Regions from separate parts of the Lentzea sp. CA-135723 genome, predicted to be linked through region 1. Evidence: riboswitches for the same ligand, from Rfam matches in the RefSeq annotation. Region 1 holds a riboswitch; the other holds the start of a gene.
The links. A riboswitch is a leader RNA that binds a small molecule or an ion and turns the genes downstream of it on or off. The one in region 1 is predicted to bind cobalamin.
Positions count from the first base shown of each region.

Region 2: another riboswitch for cobalamin. It lies ahead of metE (5-methyltetrahydropteroyltriglutamate--homocysteine S-methyltransferase); the one in region 1 lies ahead of ACQEU1_RS01220 (acyl-CoA thioesterase).

Region 1 is NZ_JBNJMK010000001.1:297,515-306,832, forward strand. It holds gene ACQEU1_RS01195 (carbohydrate ABC transporter permease) at 1-342, opposite strand, end outside; gene ACQEU1_RS01200 (extracellular solute-binding protein) at 339-1,622, opposite strand; gene ACQEU1_RS01205 (LacI family DNA-binding transcriptional regulator) at 1,712-2,695, opposite strand; gene ACQEU1_RS01210 (LysR family transcriptional regulator) at 2,698-3,567, opposite strand; gene ACQEU1_RS01215 (aspartate aminotransferase family protein) at 3,646-4,875, shown strand; gene ACQEU1_RS01220 (acyl-CoA thioesterase) at 4,917-5,429, opposite strand; cobalamin riboswitch at 5,451-5,653, opposite strand; gene ACQEU1_RS01225 (carbohydrate-binding protein) at 5,713-6,102, opposite strand; partial or broken gene ACQEU1_RS01230 (glycoside hydrolase family 3 protein) at 6,127-7,935, opposite strand; gene ACQEU1_RS01235 (SMI1/KNR4 family protein) at 8,068-8,610, opposite strand; gene ACQEU1_RS01240 (nitroreductase family deazaflavin-dependent oxidoreductase) at 8,674-9,042, shown strand; gene ACQEU1_RS01245 (response regulator transcription factor) at 9,011-9,318, opposite strand, start outside.
Region 2 is NZ_JBNJMK010000001.1:2,445,571-2,454,888, forward strand. It holds gene ACQEU1_RS10095 (amidohydrolase) at 1-300, opposite strand, end outside; gene ACQEU1_RS10100 (acyl-CoA thioesterase) at 297-686, opposite strand; gene ACQEU1_RS10105 (AMP-binding protein) at 683-2,059, opposite strand; gene ACQEU1_RS10110 (enoyl-CoA hydratase/isomerase family protein) at 2,052-2,789, opposite strand; gene ACQEU1_RS10115 (TetR/AcrR family transcriptional regulator) at 2,863-3,432, shown strand; cobalamin riboswitch at 3,431-3,636, shown strand; gene metE (5-methyltetrahydropteroyltriglutamate--homocysteine S-methyltransferase) at 3,744-5,969, shown strand; gene ACQEU1_RS10125 (NPP1 family protein) at 6,130-6,879, shown strand; gene ACQEU1_RS10130 (TetR/AcrR family transcriptional regulator) at 6,881-7,552, opposite strand; gene ACQEU1_RS10135 (SDR family oxidoreductase) at 7,646-8,371, shown strand; gene ACQEU1_RS10140 (SDR family NAD(P)-dependent oxidoreductase) at 8,371-9,243, shown strand; gene ACQEU1_RS10145 (polysaccharide deacetylase family protein) at 9,240-9,318, opposite strand, start outside.

The DNA.
Region 1 (9,318 bases):
GGGCAGGAAGTACGCCACCCGCAGGAAACCCTTGTGGCGCACCGAGGAGTTGAGCCCCAGCGCCACGAGCATCGACAGCACCAGCATCGGGATCGTCGACATCACCCAGATGACCAGGGTGTTGCCGATGGCGTCCCAGAACGCGGTGTCGGTGAGCAGGAACCGGAAGTTCTCCAGCCCGACGAACTTCATCTCGCTGACGCCGTTCCAGCGCTGCAACGACAACCACAGCGAGTACACGACGGGATAGACGCCGAAGATCGCGAACAGCACGAAGAACGGTGCGATCGCGAGGTACTGCGGGAGGTACCTCCACCTCCGGTTCGCGGCGACGGCGGTCATGCGAGCACCCCCTGCCGGCGCAGCAGCCGGTCGACGGCGGTCCGCGCGTCCTCCCACGCCTGCTCGGGGTCCTTGCCCGCGGACTCGACGTTGGTGAGCTCGTCGGTGTAGGTGTCGGAGATCGTGATGTCCCAGGGGGAGAAGTAGACCGGCTCGACCTTCTTCGCGATCTCACCGAACACCTGGATCGACGACTGCCCGCCGAAGAACTCCTCCGGCGCCAGCACCGACGGGTCGGCGTAGACCGCCGGGCTCGACGGGAAGAGGCCCAGTTCGAGGTAGGCCGCGGCCTGGTTCTCCGGCGACATCAGCCACTTCACGATCTCGTAGGCGCCCTGCGGATCGGGGCAGTACTTGGTGATCGCGAGGAACGAGCCGCCCTGGTTGCCCGGCCCGCCGGGCGCCTGGCAGACGTGCCACCTGCCGGACGTGCTCGGCGCGGACTGCTTGAGGTTGCCGGTGATCCAGGAGGCGTTGACGAACGCGACCTCCTTGCCGTTGGTCCAGGCCGCGCGCCGGTCGACGCCCTCACCGGTCGCCGACCCCGCGTACCCGGCGGTGAGGCCCATCTGGAACGCCTTGACCGCGCGGTCCCAGGCCCGCCGCACCTGAGACTGGTCCTCCAGGTACCGGTTCTGCCGGTCCAGGTACTTCTGCTTCTCCTGCGCCAGCGAGTACGTGAACACCATCTTCGTGTCGGTGATCAGGTACCGGCCGGGCAGCTTGTCCTTGACCCGCAGGGCGAACTCGAAGTAGTCGTCCCAGGTGGACAGTGCGGCGGCGACCGCGTCCGGCTCGGTGGGCAGGCCCGCCTCGCCGAACAGGTCGTGCCGGTAGTAGAGCGCGGCCGGGCCGGTGTCGATCGGGAAGCCGAGCTGGAAGCCGTCGGGGCTGCGGCCCGCCTGCCACTTCCACGGCAGGTAGTCCGGCTCGTCCTGCTTCGCGCCGAGCGCGTTCAGGTCGGCGAACCGGTCCGTGGCGCTGAAGTAGGTCGAGATGCCGTCGCCGAGCATCGTGATGTCCGGCAGGTAGGCCTCACCGGACAGGGCGGCGAGCAGCCGCCGGTTCAGTTCGCCGCTCACCTTGGACGGGGTGAGGTTCTGCGCGGGGAAGCGCTGCACGGCCTGGCCGAGCACCTTCTCCGACACGCCGTTCGTCGAGTACCAGAGCGTGATCTTGCCCGGGTTGGCGGTGGTCGGACTGGTGCACGCGGTCGCGCCCAGCGCGGTTGCGCCGAGAGCCGCCGCGCCGGCCAGGAACCTGCGTCGAGTCAACGTCATCGGGGACCCTCCGGAGAGCCCGTGAACGCTCCCGTGAACGTTCACGGATTGGCGCGAAGCATGAGCCGATCGAGTGAGCCTGTCAAGGGTCAGGCGGACTCGCGCACTAAGAGGACGGCGCTGACCTGCAGTTCTTCGGAGGGAAGCGGCGATTCGCCCGCGACCAGCCGACCGGCCTGCTCTATCGCGAGCGTGCCGATCCGGCGGGTGTCGAGGGCGACGCTCGTGAGCGCCGGGTCGACGACCGTGCCGAGCTGCAGGCCGTCGAACCCGATCACCGCGAGGTCCTTCGGGACGGCCTTGCCGAGCCTGCGGGCGGCCTTGAGCGCGCCCATCGCGATCACGTCGTTGTAGGTGAAGACGGCGGTGAGGTCCGGGTGCTCGTCCAGCAGCCGGCGCAACGCCTCGGCGCCGCCGTCGACCGACTGCACGGCGTTGCCGACGACCGGCGCGTGCAGGCCGTGCCCGGTCATGGCGTCCTCGAACCAGTCGCGGCGCAGGCTCGGGTCGGCGCGGCCCGCGTGGTCGAGCATGCCGATCCGGCGGTGCCCCGCGGCGACCAGGTGGTCGATGGCCGCGTGCACGCCCTGCTCGCCGTCGATGCGGATCGAGCTGAACCGCGGTTCGTGGTGGTCGCGGCCGATCAGCACGGCGGGCATGCCGCCGAGGTGCCGGTCCAGTTCGGACTCGTCGAGGCTGAAGTAGCCGACCACGGCGTCCACCTGGGACGCGACGACCTCGAGCGTGCCGCGTTCCTCGGCGATGCTGTCGGCGGTGTCGTAGACGATCACGTGCCAGCCGTGCGACCGCGCGGCCTCCAAGGCGCCGGCCGCGACCTCGGTGAAGAACGGGTTGAGCAGGTCGGGGATGACCAGGCCGATCGTGGTGCTGTCCTGCCTGACCAGACCGCGCGCGAACCGGCTCGGCCGGTAGCCGAGCTCCTTGGCCGCGTCGAGGACCCGCTGCTTCGTGTTGCCGTCGATCTCGCCCTTGTCGTTGAGCGCCCGCGACACCGTCTGCCGCGAGACCCCGGCGACCCGCGCGACGTCGTTGATCGTGACGCGCCTGCTCATGATCACCTCTCGTCCGACTGCGACCGAGTATGCAGGGCGTCGAGCACCGCGGTGATCGCGGCGCGCGAGTCGCGCCGGATGGCGGCGGTGATCCTCCGCGTCACCGGAAGCTCCTTCGTGACCACGTCGAACCGCCTGTCCACGGCCAGCGCGGGCAGCACCGCGACCGCCAGACCGGCCTCGACGTGCTTGAGCGTGAGCATGTAGTTGCTGAACCGGCCGGCCACCCTCGGCTCGAACCCCGCCTGCCGGCAGAGCCTGGTCGCGAGGTTCGCCATGTAGGAGCCGGGGATGTCGAACGCCCACGGCTCGTCCTTGCACGCGGCGATGTCGTTCTTGGGTTGTCCCGGTGGCGTGACGAGCACGATCGGGTCCTCGCCGAGCGGCACGACGTCGATGTCCTTCGGCACCGGCAGCTCGACGAAGTCGGTGGTCGTGATGATCACGTCGACCTCGCCCGCGAGCAGCGCGGGCATGCTGGCGTGCGGTTCGAGCTCCAGGATCTCGACGTCGAGGTGCGGGTGGTCGAGCCGCTGGATCGCGGGCACGGCGAGGGTGTGGATCGAGCTCTGGAACGCGCCGAGCCGGATGAGGCCGGACGGCTCCTGGCTGAGGTTGCGCAGCTCGGCCTCGACGGCGTCCATCTGGTCGAGGATCGAGCGCGCCCTCCTGGCGAGGATCAGCCCGGCCGAGGTGAGCCGGACGCGCCGCCCGGTCCGTTCGAGCAGCTGCGTGCGCGTCTCGGTCTCGAGCACCGCGAGCTGCTGCGACACGCTCGAAGCACTCAGGTTCGCGGCCTGCGCCACGGCCCGCACGGTGCCCAGCGCGTCGAGCTGGCTGAGCAGGCGCAGGCGCCACGGGTTGAGCGTCATGCTGTGCAGTATTTCCGAACAGCGAGCGTGGGATTGTGAGATGGACCTGTTGCTCGGTTGCTCCTAGCGTTTTGGGCCATGGACACCTTCTGGGACGACGTCGACCGCCACCTCGTCCGCTACGGCGGAACGTTCACGCGCGAGATCATCGACAGCGCGTCGGGAAGCCACCTGTTCACCGAGGACGGCCGCCGCATTCTCGACTTCACGTCGGGCCAGATGAGCGCGATCCTCGGCCACTCGCACCCGCGCATCGTGGAGACCGTCCAACGCCAGATCGCGAACCTCGACCACCTGTTCAGCGGCATGCTCAGCCGCCCGGTCGTGGACCTCGCCCGCCGCCTCGCCGGCACGCTGCCCCCGTCGCTCTCCAAGGTGCAGCTGCTGACCACCGGCGCCGAGTCCAACGAGGCCGCGCTGCGCATGGCCAAGCTCGTCACCGGCAAGCACGAGGTGGTCGCCTTCGCCCGCTCGTGGCACGGCATGACCGCCGCCGCGGCCGCCGCGACGTACTCCGCCGGCCGCAAGGGCTACGGCCCCGCCACCCCCGGCAACTTCGCCATCCCCGCGCCGTCCGGCGACTGGCAGGCGCAGCTCGACCTGGCGTTCGACCTGATCGACGCCCAGTCGGTCGGCTCGCTGGCCGCGTGCATCGTCGAACCGATCCTGTCGTCGGGCGGCATCCTCGAACCGCCGCTCGGCTACTTCGCCGCGTTGCAGGCCAAGTGCCGGGAGCGCGGCATGCTGCTGATCTTCGACGAGGCGCAGACCGGTCTGTGCCGCACCGGCACCTGGTACGCGTTCGAACGCGACGGCGTGGTGCCGGACATCCTGACGCTGTCGAAGACCCTGGGCGCCGGCCTGCCGCTGGCCGCCGTGATCACGTCCGCAGAGATCGAGGCTTCCGCGCACGACCGGGGCTACCTGTTCTTCACCACGCACGTGTCGGACCCGCTGGTCGCGGCCGTCGGCAACACCGTGCTGGACGTGCTGGAGGAAGAGCGGCTGGACGAACGGGCCGCGAAGCTCGGGGCGTTCCTGCGGTCCGGCCTGGACGACATCGCCGCGCGGCACACGCTGGTGTCGGACGTGCGCGGGCGCGGGTTGCTGGTGGGGCTGGAGATCGCGGACGAGTCGCTGAGCGCCCCGATCACGCAGAGGTGCCTGGAGCTGGGGCTGCACATGAACATCGTGCAGATCCCCGGGATGGGCGGGGTGTTCCGGATCGCGCCGCCGCTCACGGCGTCGGAGGAGGAGCTGGGGGAGGGGCTGGTGATCTTGGACGAGGCGATCGGCTCGGCAGGCTGAAGGGAGGGCGGACGAGACCACGGCCTCGTCCGCCCTCCGCATCAGGCCGTGAGTGCGCGCGAGTCCTCGATCGCCGCCCGCCTCGCGAGGCGGTGGGCCCGCCGGATCTCCGCCTCGCCGAAGCGCCTGCGGTCCTCGTCCGTCACCGGCACGACCGGCGGCACGGCCCTCGGCGCTCCGAGCTCGTCGACCGCGACCAGCACGATGTAGGCCGACGCCACGTGCACGGCGGGCACCGTGCTGTCCCAGCGGTCGGCGAGCGCCCTGACCCCGATCTCCATCGAGGTCGCGCCCGCCCAGTTGATCTGCGCGTGCAGGTGCAGCACGTCACCGACGCGCACAGGTACGCGGAACGTCATCTCGTCGATCGCCACGGTGACCGCGGCGCCCTCGGAGTGCCGTGCCGACACCACTCCCGCGAGGGAGTCGGCCAGCTTCATCAGCACACCGCCGTGGACCGTGCCCATCAGGTTGGTGTCGTTGTTGTCCATGATCTGCGACAGCGTCAGCCGCGACTCGGCGGGTGATCTTCCGGGCAGCACTGGGTGAATCACAGGCTCTCTCCTCGCGAGCGTGCGGATGGAACGCCGGCGGCAGGTCTTCGGACTCGTGGGCACACCGCTCGCACCTACCGGCCGCCGCTTCCCAGGCTCTCGCCCAGTGCTCCATGGCAGCTTTCGTTCCCACTCACCGCTGCGGGGCAGTCCCGGACTCGCACCGGGTTCCCTCTTGCCTCGCTCCCCGTCGCGGGGAACGAACCGTCAGCCCGACGAGCCTAGCCCGAGCACGCGAACGGGGGTCCCGGCACATGGCCGGGACCCCCGTTTTCGCAGGTCACTAGCGTGCGAACTGGAACCAGTTCACGTTCGCCAGGTCACCGCCCGTGCCGCCGGTCGCCACCAGGTACAGCCGGTGCACGCCGGTCGCGCCCGACGCGGCGGCCGTGCGGCTCGTCCACGTCTGCCAGCCGCCGGTGCTCGCCGCGGACACCGTCGCGACCACCGGGCCGGTCGGGCTGTCGAGGCGGAACTGCAACGTGCCGTTCGCCGTGGAGCCCGATGCGAGGCGCGTGGTCACCGAGGTCGGCGGCGTGGCGCCGAAGTCGACGTCCGCGTAGGCCACGTAGTCGCCCGGCGTCAGGTAGCCGACGTTCTGGCCGCAGCCCGAGTCGGTGCACCGCTCGACCTGCGTGCCGCGCTGCTCGTCGTAGTACGAGGCGCCGATGATGTTGTAGGCGTTCTGCGTGGCCGGGAACTGCGTGCCGAAGCCGTACGGGAACAGCGGTGCCTTGCCGTCGCCGACGTTGATCGGCTGCTGCGAGGCGCTCTGCATCCACGTGAACGGCAGCGTGCCGATCGGCTTGTAGTCGCCGAAGAGCACGTCCGCGACGCCGTTGCCCTCGGTGCCGGGCAGCCAGGCGGCCACCAACGCGCTCCACTGCGGCAGCTGCGCCGCGATGTCCAGCGGGCGTCCGGACACGAGCACCACGACGACCGGGACACCGGTGGCGCGCAACGTGTTCAGCGTCGCGATGTCCTCGGCGTCGAGGCCGAGGCTGCCGGGCCGGTCGCCAGCGCCCTCGGTGTACGGGGTCTCACCGATGACGGCGATCGCGGCGTTGTACGTGCCGTCGATGCCCGTGCCGTTGCGGTTGTACGTCACCGTGGTGGACGTCGACACGGCACTGCGGATGCCTTGCAGCACAGTGGTTCCCGGCGTCACCGCGCCGCTGCCGCCCTGCCACGAGATCGTCCAGCCGCCGCTCTGGTAGCCGATGTTGTCCGCGCTCTTGCCCGCCACGAAGATCTTCGACGCCGTCTTGGACAGCGGCAGCACGCCGTTCTGGTTCTTCAGCAGCACCTGCGACTTGCGCACGGCCTCACGGGCCAGCGCGCGGTGCGCGGCGTTGCCGACGGTCGGCGTGTAGGTGCGGTCGGTCAGCGGCTTCTCGAACAGGCCGAGCTCGAACTTCTTGGTGAGGATGCGGCGGTTGGCGTCGTCGATGCGCGACATCGGCACGCGGCCCGCCTGCACCTCCTGCTTGAGGTAGGTGATGAACTGCCGCCACTCGGTCGGCACCATGATCATGTCGAGGCCGGCGTTGATCGAGTCGCGCACCTCGGCCGCGGTGAAGCCGGGCTGGCCGTCGATCTGGTCGATGGCGTTCCAGTCCGACACGACGAGGCCGCTGAAGCCGAGCTCGTTCTTCAGCACGTCGGTGATCAGGTACTTGTGGCCGTGCAGCTTCGTGCCGTTCCAGCTGCTGTAGGTGATCATGACCGAGCCGACGCCCTTGGCGATGGCGTCGCGGAACGGCGGCAGGTGCGTCGCGCGCAGCTCCGCCTCGCTGACCTGCGTGTTGCCCTGGTCGGTGCCGTTGGTCGTGCCGCCGTCGCCGATGTAGTGCTTGGCCGTCGCAAGCACCGAACCGGGGTCGGACAGCTTCGAACCCTGCAGGCCGGTGATCATCGTCGTCATCGCGGTGGCGTCCTGCGGCGTCTCACCGAACGACTCGTAGGTGCGGCCCCACCGGTCGTTGCGCGCGACGCACAGGCACGGCGCGAAGTCCCAGTCGATGCCAGTGCCCGACACCTCCTCGGCGGTCGCGCGGCCGATCCGCTGCACCAGCCCGGGATCACGGGTCGCTCCCAGGCCGATGTTGTGCGGGAAGATCGTGGCGCCGACGACGTTGTTGTGCCCGTGCACGGCGTCCACGCCGTAGATCATCGGAATGCCCAGCGGGGTGGCGATCGCCGCGCGCTGGAAGTTGTCGTACATGTTCGCCCACGACGTGGCGTTGTTCGGCGACGGCGCGGAACCGCCACCGGACAGCAGCGACCCTAGCCGGAAGTTCGTCAGATCGGCGTTGCTGACCGCGTTCCGCTCGGCCTGCGTCATCTGCCCGACCTTCTCGTCGAGCGACATGCGGCCCAGCAGGTCGGCCACGCGCGCCGGGATCGGCTGCGCCGGATCCTTGTAGATCGGGTCGGCCGCGGCGGCCGTACCGGTGGGGATGACGGCGGCACTGAGCAGAAGTGCGGCCGCGAGGAGCTTTCTCACAGGGCAGACCTCCGGGGGACGAGGTCCTGTTTACCTTGCGGCACAACAGGGTTGACCGGAGCGTAACCTCGGTCGACCAAGTGGTATAGACCAACGGGGAACCGGTCCTGGTTCCGGTTCCCCGTCAGCGTTCTAACGGCACCAGGACGCGACCAGCTCGGCGAAGTCGGGGAACTCGGCCCGTGCCGCCGCCAGCACCTCGGCGGGCGTGCGCGGCGCGAGCCCGGAGTACTTCTCCGCCACGGCACGCAGTTCGGCGTTCTCCACCCCGCTGTCGGACCCGAACTCGACGGCCTCCTGCGGCCCCACGCCGCCCGCGAGCAGCCACAGGAACTCGCCCAGGCTCGTCGCGACCGGCCCGACCTCGCCCTCGGACCCGAAGAACACCACGGGCTGCGCCGTCAACGGCCCCTCCCGCACCAGCCACAGCACGGCCAGACCGCCCGTCCCGTCCTGCCCGAAGGTCCGGAACGCGTCCCCGTCCAGCTCCTTGTTGCCGGTCCACGAACGGATCCAGTCGGTGGTCTCCTCGGCCGAGTCGAACTCCTGGTACGGCTCGTAGTCCATGTTGCCCGGCGAGGGCTCGTCGGCCTTCTCGTCGTACTCCCACGGGAAGTCGATGCCGCTGAGAGCGGCCAGCGCGGCGGGGAAGGCGCGGTCGTCGGTGATCTCCACGTGCGCACGCTACTTCAACAGATCGCCCGCCCACGGCGTCTTGGTGCAGGAGAGGAGTCAGACATGCCTATGCCCAGGTGGTGGGGCCACGTCAACAAGCGCGTGTTCAACCCGCACGCGCTCAGGAGCGGTAAGTGGGCGGTGCTCACCCACGTGGGCCGCAGCTCCGGAATGCTCTACCGCACCCCGATGGAGGCGCACCCGGTCGACGGCGGCTACCTCGTGGTGCTGGTGTACGGGTCGAAGTCGGACTGGGTGCGCAACGTGATGGCGGCGGGCCACGCGAAGCTGACCGTGGGCGGCGAGGACGTCGAGGTGACGGCCCCGCGCGTGGTGACGGAGGCGGAGGCGTTCGAGGCACTGGCGCCTGACGTGAAGCGCCCGCCGAAGTCGCTGCGCATCAAGGAGTTCCTCCGGATGGACGTTCTCTAGCGCGGCACTGGTCGGTGTGCTCGGTCGCGAGCTTGCCCAGAGCGAGCCGGTTGGTCAGGCCCGTTTTGGTCAGCAGGCTCGACATGTGCTTCTCCACCGTGCGGCGGGAGAGGTGCAGCTGCGCCGCGATCTCGTTGTTCGCGAGCCGCGCGCCGAGCAGCCGCAGCACCTCGTACTCCCGCACGGTCACGCCCGCGAGCCGCAGCTCGTCGGGCACCTCGTCGACGCCGGACCTGCGTTGCGTGAGGCGGACGCCCATCAGGCGCAGCTGGGCCC
Region 2 (9,318 bases), 2.1 Mb from region 1:
CTGGTCGTAGCCGAAGCCGACGACCCACTCGCCGTCCGGCGCGGCCTCCACCGCCGCGTACAAAGCGTCCAGGCTCGTCACCCGGCAGTCCACTTCGGACAGTGTGAGGCCGAACCACGCCATGTGGTTGTGCGCGTCGTGGAAGCCCGGCGTGACGACGGCGCCGCCGAGGTCGACCACCTCGCGGGCCGGGACCTCCTCCAGAGCCACGATCCGGTCACCCAGGACGGCGAGCGCGGACGCCGGGCCGTCGAGCGTCACGAACTCGGCGTTCGTGAGCAGCAGGTCTGCCTTGATCATGAGAGCCCTTCGAAGGCCATGCGGTACCAGTCGCTCCACGCCGCGGGACGGCCGTCGGCGCCCACCTTGACGATCACGCGGTAGCCGGAGGCGTAGCGACCGCAGCGGAAGCCGTAGCGGGCGCTGGTGGTGCCGATGCGGTCCGCGGTGATCTCCACCGGTAACACGCCGGGGGCGGTGAAGGCCGCGTTGAACTCGATGTGCAGCTCCTTCACCACGTAGTTCAGGTCGGGGTCGCGGTCGGCGTAGGTGGACCAGCCGAAGCCCATCGACTCGAACAACGCCGACTGGGCGCGTTCGACGTGCAGGGCGAAGCGCGAGTTGTGCAGTGTGCCGTTGAGATCCAGCTCGTCGAAGTAGACAGGGCTCTCGAAGTGGAAGCTCACCGCAGCTGCTCCTTGGCGACGCGTTCGGAAGGGGTGCGCGGTAGATCCTCGCGGAACTCCCAGTACCGCGGAACCTTGAACGACGCCAGCCTTTCCGCGCAGAACTCGGCGAGCTCCTGACCAGTGACCTCCCCGACCACGAACGCCTTCACCTCCTCACCGCGGATGTCGTCCGGCACGCCGACCACGGCCGCGAGACGCACGGAGGGGTGCGCCATCAGGACTTCCTCGACCTCGTGCGCCGCCACGTTCTCGCCGCTGCGCCGGATCATGTCCTTGCTGCGGCCCAGGTGGTAGACGCGGCCGTCCTCCATCCTGGCGAGGTCGCCGGTGCGGAACCAGCCGTCGACGAACGGCGAGGGCAGGCCTAGGTAGCCGTCCATCATCCCGGGGCCGCGCAACCACAGCTCGCCGTCGACGATCTTGGCCTCGCGGTGCGGGGCGGGCAGGCCGAGACAGCCGGTGCCGACGAACCTGTCGTGGTCGTCAGCGGTGATCCGCAGGTCCGCGCCGGTCTCGGTCATGCCGAACGCCTCGAACCAGCCGACACCCCACCGTTGCTCCAGCTCGGCGTGCAACGCGGGCGGGATCGCCGACGCCTCGATGACCCGCACGGAATGCTCGCGGTCCAACGGATCCGGCGGCATGCGCAGCAGCAACGCCGGCATCGCGCCGAGGCAGTAGAAGTAGGTCACGCCGTGCTCGCGCACCTTCGCCCAGAACGACGACGGGTGAAAGCCGTCCAGCACCACGAGACGCGCGCCGGCGAGCAACGCGGCGACGACGTTCCACTGCGGGTCGACGTAGTGGAACGGTTGCGCGGTCAGCATCACGTCGTCGGACGAGAGGTTCGGGAAGTAGTCGACCAGGCTGCCGGCGAGCGTCAGCCAGTAGGAGTGCGACAGCACGCACGCCTTCGGTTTCCCGCTGGTGCCCGAGGTGAACTGGAGGCTGACCGGCGCGGACACCGGCCCCTGCACGAAACCCTCGACGGGGTCCAGCGCCTCGACGTAGTGCACGACCTGCGTGGCGAGCAACGGCCGGAACTCCTCGGTGCTCACCACCGCGGCCACCTCGGCGGTCCGCAGCACGTGCCCGGCGTCGGCCGACCGGTACTTGACGTTCAGCGGCACGGCCGTCGCCCCGAGCTTGACCAGCGCGAACCAGACCAGCGGGAACTCCGGCACGTTGCGGAGCACGATCGCGACCCGGTCCCCAGCTCGGATCCCCCTGTCCCGCAACGCCTGCGCGTACCCGTTAGACAGCGCGTCGATCTCCGCGAACGTGAACGAGCTTCCCGGGTCGAACGTCCACGCGATCTTGTCCGGCCACCTGACCGCGGCCGTGCGCAGCGCCGAGATGAGGTCAGCCACGGCCGAACTCCTCGCGCGGCGCCTCGTTCTCCCCGGACAGGCTGGTCAGGATCGCGTGATCGACCTCGGTCGCGAGGGCGGCCTCCATCGACGCGTCCGCACCGAGATCCAGCACGCGCTTGGCCAGTGACACCGCGATCGGCGGACGCGAAGCCAGTTCGGCGGCCAGTTCCAGCGCCGTCTTCTCGTGGTCGGACGTGACCCGGTTGACCAGCCCCAGCTCGTGCGCACGCGCGGCCGAAACCCGTTCCCCCAGCAGCAAGAGCTCCTTGGCGCGCGGCAACCCGACCATCCGCGGCAGCAACGCCGAGATCCCGCCGGTCACGCTCAACCCCACGCTGACCTCGGGAAACCCGAACTGGGCGTCCTCGTGCGCCACCACCAGGTCGCACCCCAGCGCGAACTCGCAGCCAGCCCCGAGCGCGTACCCGTGCACCGCCGCGATCACGACGCCGGGGAAGTCCCGCACGGCCCGCGTCACGTCCTGGATGCGTTCCAGCCGGGCCCGCGTCTGCGGCACGGTCTCGGCCGGCACCGGCTCCTTGAGGTCGTGCCCGGCGCAGAACGCCCGCCCGCGCCCGGCCAGCACGACGACCCGAGCCTCCGCACGGGCCCGCGCGAACGCCGCCAGCAGGTCGTCCACCAGTGCCGGGACCACGGCGTTCAGCCGATCCGGACGGTTCAGGCGCACCACGGCCACACCCTCGTGGCACGCGTAGTCGACGGTCATCGCTCCCCTTCGATCGATCGATCGGGCCTCACGCTAGAGTCGTGCCGAACAGCCGGTCAAGAGGAGGCAGCCGATGACGACGGAGGAACGGGTCCGCGAGGCCGCCGTGCGGTTGTTCGCCGAACGCGGCTTCCACGGCACCGGCATCCGCGACCTCGCCCAGGCCGCCGGGCTCTCGTCCGCGACGCTCTACCACTACATGGGCACCAAGGAAGACCTGCTGGTCAGCATCATGCGCACCAGCCTCACCGACCTGATCACCCAGGCCGAAGCGATCGCCGAGGGTGAGCCCGACGAGACGACCCGGATCGTCTCGCTGGTCGAGATGCACGTCCGCGCGCACGCCGAGAAGCCGCGCGAGACCGCGGTCGTGGACGGCGAGATGCGGGCGCTCACGGGCGAACGGCGTGCGGAGATCGTGGCGTTGCGCGACCGCTACGAGCAGGTGTGGCAGGACGCGATCGCCGACGGCGTCAAGGCCGGACGGCTGAAGGTCACCGAACCGAGCGTCGCGCGGCTCGCGTTGCTGGAGATGTGCAGCGGGGTGTCGCGGTGGTACTCGCCGGACGGCCCGCTGGGGTTGAGGGATCTCACCATCCAGTACGGCTCCATGGCACTGGGCATGCTGGGCGCGGCCCGCTAGTGTCGATCTCGCCAGCGGTTCACCCGGGCTCGTCCCGGGTGGAGCAAAAGGGAACCCGGTGCGAGTCCGGGACTGCCCCGCAGCGGTGAGTGGGAACGAAAGCCGTCAACACAGCACTGGGTCTCACGACCTGGGAAGCGACGGCCGGTAGGAACGTGCGTCAAGCCCACGAGTCCGAAGACCTGCCGCAGGTGCGCGCGCCACCCGGTGCGCGCTGCTCCGGAGCCTCTCGGGCGGGCTGACGGGCAGGCTTCGTGCTGCCTCGCGTCGAGCGACTCCGGTGCTTCCGCACGCTCGCGAGGAGAGAGCCTGTGACCATCGGCAGCACCGTGTTCGGCTACCCACGGATCGGCCCGAAGCGCGAGCTCAAGCGCGCCGTCGAGCAGTACTGGTCCGGCAAGATCGACGAAGCCGCACTGGAACAGACCGCACGAGAACTGCGCGCCCGGACGTGGGCCGAACTGTCCGAACTGGACTCGATCCCGTCGAACACGTTCTCGTTCTACGACCAGGTACTCGACACCACCCAGCTGTTCGGCGCCGTCCCCCAGCGGTTCCGCGACCTCGGACTGTCCGAACTGGACACCTACTTCGCGGCGGCCCGCGGCCGGGACGGCGCTGCGGCACTCGAACTGACCAAGTGGTTCGACACCAACTACCACTACCTGGTGCCGGAACTGGGCCCGGACACCGAGTTCCGGCTGGCCGGTGACAAGCCGATCGCCGAGTACCGCGAGGCCCTCGGCCTCGGCGTCCCGACCAGGCCGGTGCTGCTCGGCCCGGTCACCTACCTGCTGCTGGCCAAGAGCACGGTCCCCGGCTTCGAGCCGATCGCGTTGCTCGACGGCCTGGTGGAGGCCTACGTCGAGCTGCTCGGCAGGTTGCGCGTCGAGGGCGTCGAGTGGGTGCAGATCGACGAACCGGCGTTCGCCGCGGACCGCTCCCCCGCCGAGCTCGACGCGCTGCGCCGCGCCTACCGGACGTTGGGTGGCCTGCCGGGACGGCCGAAGCTGCTGGTCACCGGCTACTACGGCGACCTCGGCGAGGCGTTCGGGATCCTGGCGGAGTCGCAGGTCGAGGCGATCGGCGTCGACCTCGTCAGCGCGCCGGACGCGTCGGTCACCGTCCCGGCGATGCGCGACAAGATCCTCGTCGCCGGCCTGGTCGACGGCCGCAACGTCTGGCGCGCCGACCTGCACGCCGCGCTGGCGAAAGCCGCGTCACTGCTGGGTTCCGCGCGCGAGGTCGTCGTCTCGTCGTCCTCCACGCTGCTGCACGTGCCGTACGACTTGGAGGCGGAGACGCTCGACCCGGACGTGCGGGCACGGCTGGCGTTCGCGCGGCAGAAGGTCCGCGAGATCGTGCTGCTGGGCCAGGCCCTGCGCACCGGCGCCGACGGCGCCTGGGCCGACGAGGCCAGGCGCGACCTCCCGCAGCCGCGCCGCGACGACGACGTCCGGGCGCGCGTCGAGTCGCTCAAGCCAGAACACCGCAGCCGCGCGCCGTACCCGGAACGTGCCGCGGCCCAGCAGGAACGGCTCGGCCTGCCGCCGCTCGCGACCACGACGATCGGCTCGTTCCCGCAGACCGGCGACATCCGCAGGGCGCGTGCCGCGGTCCGCAGGGCCGAGATCACCGAGGACGAGTACGGGCAGCGGATGCGGGACGAGATCGCCCGCGTGATCGACCTGCAGGAGGACATCGGCCTGGACGTGCTGGTGCACGGCGAACCCGAGCGCAACGACATGGTCCAGTACTTCGCCGAGCACCTGGAAGGCTTTACCGGCACGGAGTTCGGCTGGGTCCAGTCGTACGGCTCGCGGTGCGTGCGGCCGCCGATCATCCACGGCGACGTCTCCCGCCCGGAGCCGATGACCGTCGCGTGGAGCACCTACGCGCAGTCGCTGACGGCCAAGCCGGTCAAGGGCATGCTGACCGGTCCGGTCACGATCCTCGCGTGGTCGTTCGTGCGCGACGACCAGCCGCTCGCCGACACCGCGGCCCAGGTCGCGCTGGCGTTGCGGGACGAGATCCGCGACCTGGAGGCGGCCGGCATCCGGATCATCCAGGTCGACGAACCGGCGTTGCGCGAGCTGCTTCCGTTGCGGCACAAGGACCAGGCGGCGTACCTGGAGTGGTCGGTCGGCGCGTTCCGGCTCGCCACCGCGGGTGCCGCGACGGGCACGCAGGTCCACACGCACCTCTGCTACTCGGAGTTCGGCGAGGTGATCGGCGCGATCTCCGACCTCGACGCCGACGTCACGACGATCGAGGCGGCCCGGTCCAAGATGGAGATCCTGGAGGGCCTGGACTTCCCGCGCGGCATCGGTCCCGGCGTCTACGACATCCACTCGCCGCTGGTGCCGGCCGAGGACGACGTCGTCGCGCTGATCACCGAGGCGGTCCGGGCCGTGCCAGGTGAACGTTTGTGGATCAACCCCGACTGCGGCCTGAAGACGCGTGGTTACGCCGAAGTGGAGCCCGCGTTGCGGAACCTGGTCGCCGCGGCCAACCGGGTGCGCGCCGACCTGCGGTAACGCTCTGAGCAGCCCTGGGACGTGATCGATTCCGTTCCAGGGCTGTGAATTTCCCGGTACGGCAAAGATTTGGCGAAGTACCTAGACGTGAAGGTGGTTCATATACCACCGTCTGCCTCGCAAGCCTCTCACGCTCCCCCTGCATCCCCGGAGGCCTCTGTTGAGGAACAAGCTCCTGTCCGCGCTCGCCGGTGCCCTGCTGCTCACCGCACTGGTGCCCGGCGTCGCGTTCGCCGCCCCGCCCCAGGCCATCCCCGCCAACTACGCGGAGGCCGACGGCAAGTGGCAGCCGGCGTTCGACTACGACGGCGACGGCTGCTACCCCACGCCGGCGATCTCGCCCAACGGTGACATCGCGCCCGGCCTGAAGAACTCGGGCCAGCTGTGGGGTGACTGCCACGACAAGGCAGACCTGGACAACACCAACTCCTACAGCCGTTCCAAGTGCAACAACGGCTGGTGCGCCTACCTGTACGACCTGTACTTCGAGAAGGACCAGGCCGTTCCGTTCCTGGACTGCTGCGGCCACCGCCACGACATCGAGCACGTGGTCGTGTGGGTGCAGAACGACGTGGCGCAGTTCGTCGCGACCTCGGAGCACGGCAAGTACAAGGTGCACCCGCGCGCGAACGTGCAGTGGGAAGGCACCCACCCGAAGATCATTTACCACAAGGACGGTGCCAGCACGCACTGCTTCCGGCTCGCGAACTCGGGCGAGCAGGCGGAGAACCACTACGGGGTCTACCAGTACCCCGACCTGGTGAGCTGGGACCGCTTCCCGGCCGGGGTGCGCGACAAGCTCGTGAACGCGAACTTCGGCAGCGCGTCCCTGGCGATCAAGGACAGCGCGTTCAACTACAACCTGAGCATCTCGAAGCCGGCGGGCATCCCGTTCGACCCGAACGCCTAGGTCATTTCGCGACGCGGTCGAGCCACTCGGCCAAGAGGACCCGCTCCGCTGGAGACAGCATCTGGGGCGGGTCCTCCTGCATCGCCGTCCGCAACGCGATCGCCCGGCTCGGGATGTCCGTCGACTCCTCGGGCGCGGCGTCCGTCGTGATCGCCCCGATCACCTTCTCCTGCGTGAACGCGATCAGGCTCAGGTCCCGTTCCGCCTCCGGCGTCGCGATCAGCGCCAGCACGACGCCCATGCCCGCCGCGTGCACGAACTGCGCCGCCTGCTCGACGGGGACCGCCAGCCGGCCCGCCGACGCGATGCGGCTGATGATCTCGCGGAGCATCGCGTCCGCCTCCAGCCGCGCCTCCCGCTTGCGCGGCTCGCCGTACATCAGCAGGTAGAACGCCGGCATGGCGAGACCGAAGCCGATGTGCAGCTCCATGCCGCGCTTCAGGTCGCCCACCGGGTCACCGGTCGCCCCCATCGCGTGCTTCGACGCCAGGTAGTCGGCGAACCCGTACCCCGCGACCGCGTCGAGCAGCCCGTCCTTGTCCCCGAACAGCCGGTACAGCGTGGGCGCCTGCACGCCGGCCGCGGCCGCCACCGCGCGCGTGGAGACCGCTTCCTTGCCACCCTCGATCAGCAGGTCGGCGGCGGCCTTCACCAGACGCTCTCTCGTGTCCATGTAACGACGATAACACAGCAGCGGTAGCGCTGATTCGATATCAGTGCTACGGTCTATCCCATAACAGCGGAAACACCAGCTAGGAGCACTGACATGACTCGCGTTGCGATCGTCACCGGCGGATCCAGGGGCATCGGGCGGGCAGCCGCCGAACGCCTCGCCGCCGACGGACAGGCCGTCGTCATCGTGTACGCCGGCAACAAGACCGCCGCCGACGAGGTCGTCGACGGCATCAGGGCCAAGGGCGGTCAGGCCGTCGCCCAGCAGGGTGACGTCGGCGACGAGGACGCCATGGCCGCCGCGTTCCAGCTGGCCGAGGACACGTTCGGCGGCGTGGACGTCGTGGTGAACTCGGCGGGCATCATGCCGCTCGGCACCGTCGCGGACATGGACCTCGACACGTTCGACAAGATCATGCGCACCAACGCCCGCGGCACGTTCATCATCGGCCAGCAGGCCGCCCGCCGGCTCCGCGACGGTGGCGCGATCATCAACATCTCGTCATCGGTCGTGGGCCTGCGCTTCCCGCAGTACGGCGCCTACGCGATGTCGAAGGGCGGCGTCGAGGCGCTGACCCTGATCCTCGCCCGCGAGCTGCGCGGCCGCGACATCACCGTGAACACCGTCGCCCCCGGCCCCACGGCCACCGACCTGTTCCTGAACGGCAAGGACCAGGCCACGATCGACACCCTCGCGAAGCAGCCGCCCCTGGAGCGCCTGGGCCAGGGCGAGGACATCGCCGAGGTCATCTCCTTCCTGGCCGGCCCCGCCCGGTGGGTCAACGGCCAGACCATTCGTGCGAACGGAGGCATCATCTGATGGGCAAGGTCATCGTCGTCACGGGAGCGTCCAGCGGTTTCGGCGCGCTGGCGGTCCGCAAGCTCGCCCTCGCGGGCCACACCGTCTACGCGGGCATGCGCGACACCGCTGGCCGCAACGCAACCGCCGTCTCGGATCTCGGGGCGTTCGGCGTGGACAACAAGGCCGACGTGCACGCCGTCGAGCTCGACGTGCAGTCGCAGGAGTCCGCCGACGCCGCGATCGGCTCGATCATCCTGGAACAGGGCAGGCTCGACGTCGTCGTGCACAACGCGGGCCACATGGTCACCGGCCCCGCCGAGGCCTTCACCCCTGACCAGTACGCCGACCTCTACGACATCAACGTCCTGGGCACCCAGCGCGTGAACCGCGCGGCACTCCCCCACCTGCGCGGCCGGCACTCCGGCCACGTCGTCTGGGTCGGCTCCAGCTCGACGCGCGGCGGCACACCCCCGTACCTCGCGCCGTACTTCGCCGCCAAGGCCGCGATGGACGCCGTCGCCGTCTCGTACCGAGCCGAACTGCTGCGCTTCGGCATCGAGACCACGATCGTCGTCCCCGGCGCCTTCACCCACGGCACCAACCACTTCGCGCACAGCGGCTCCCCGTCCGACACCTCGCGCGCCGCCGAGTACGAGGAGTTCTACCCCGGCCTGATGGACCAGGTAGGAGCCCGTCTCGCCGAACTGGAGCCGTCGTGGGCGGACGTGACCGCCGTGGCCGACGCGATCGTGGCCGTGGTGGACGCCCCGAAGCCCCCGTTCCGGGTGCACGTGGACCCGTCCCAGGACGGCGCGGAGGTCGTGAACGCGGTGGCCGACCGCGTCCGCAGCGAGTTCCTGCGCCGCGTCGAGCTGGCGGACCTGATCTAACGGTTGGTGAGGAGCGCGGACACCGTGAGGAACCGGTACCCGCGCTCCTTGAGGCCGGTGATGATCGGCTTGAGG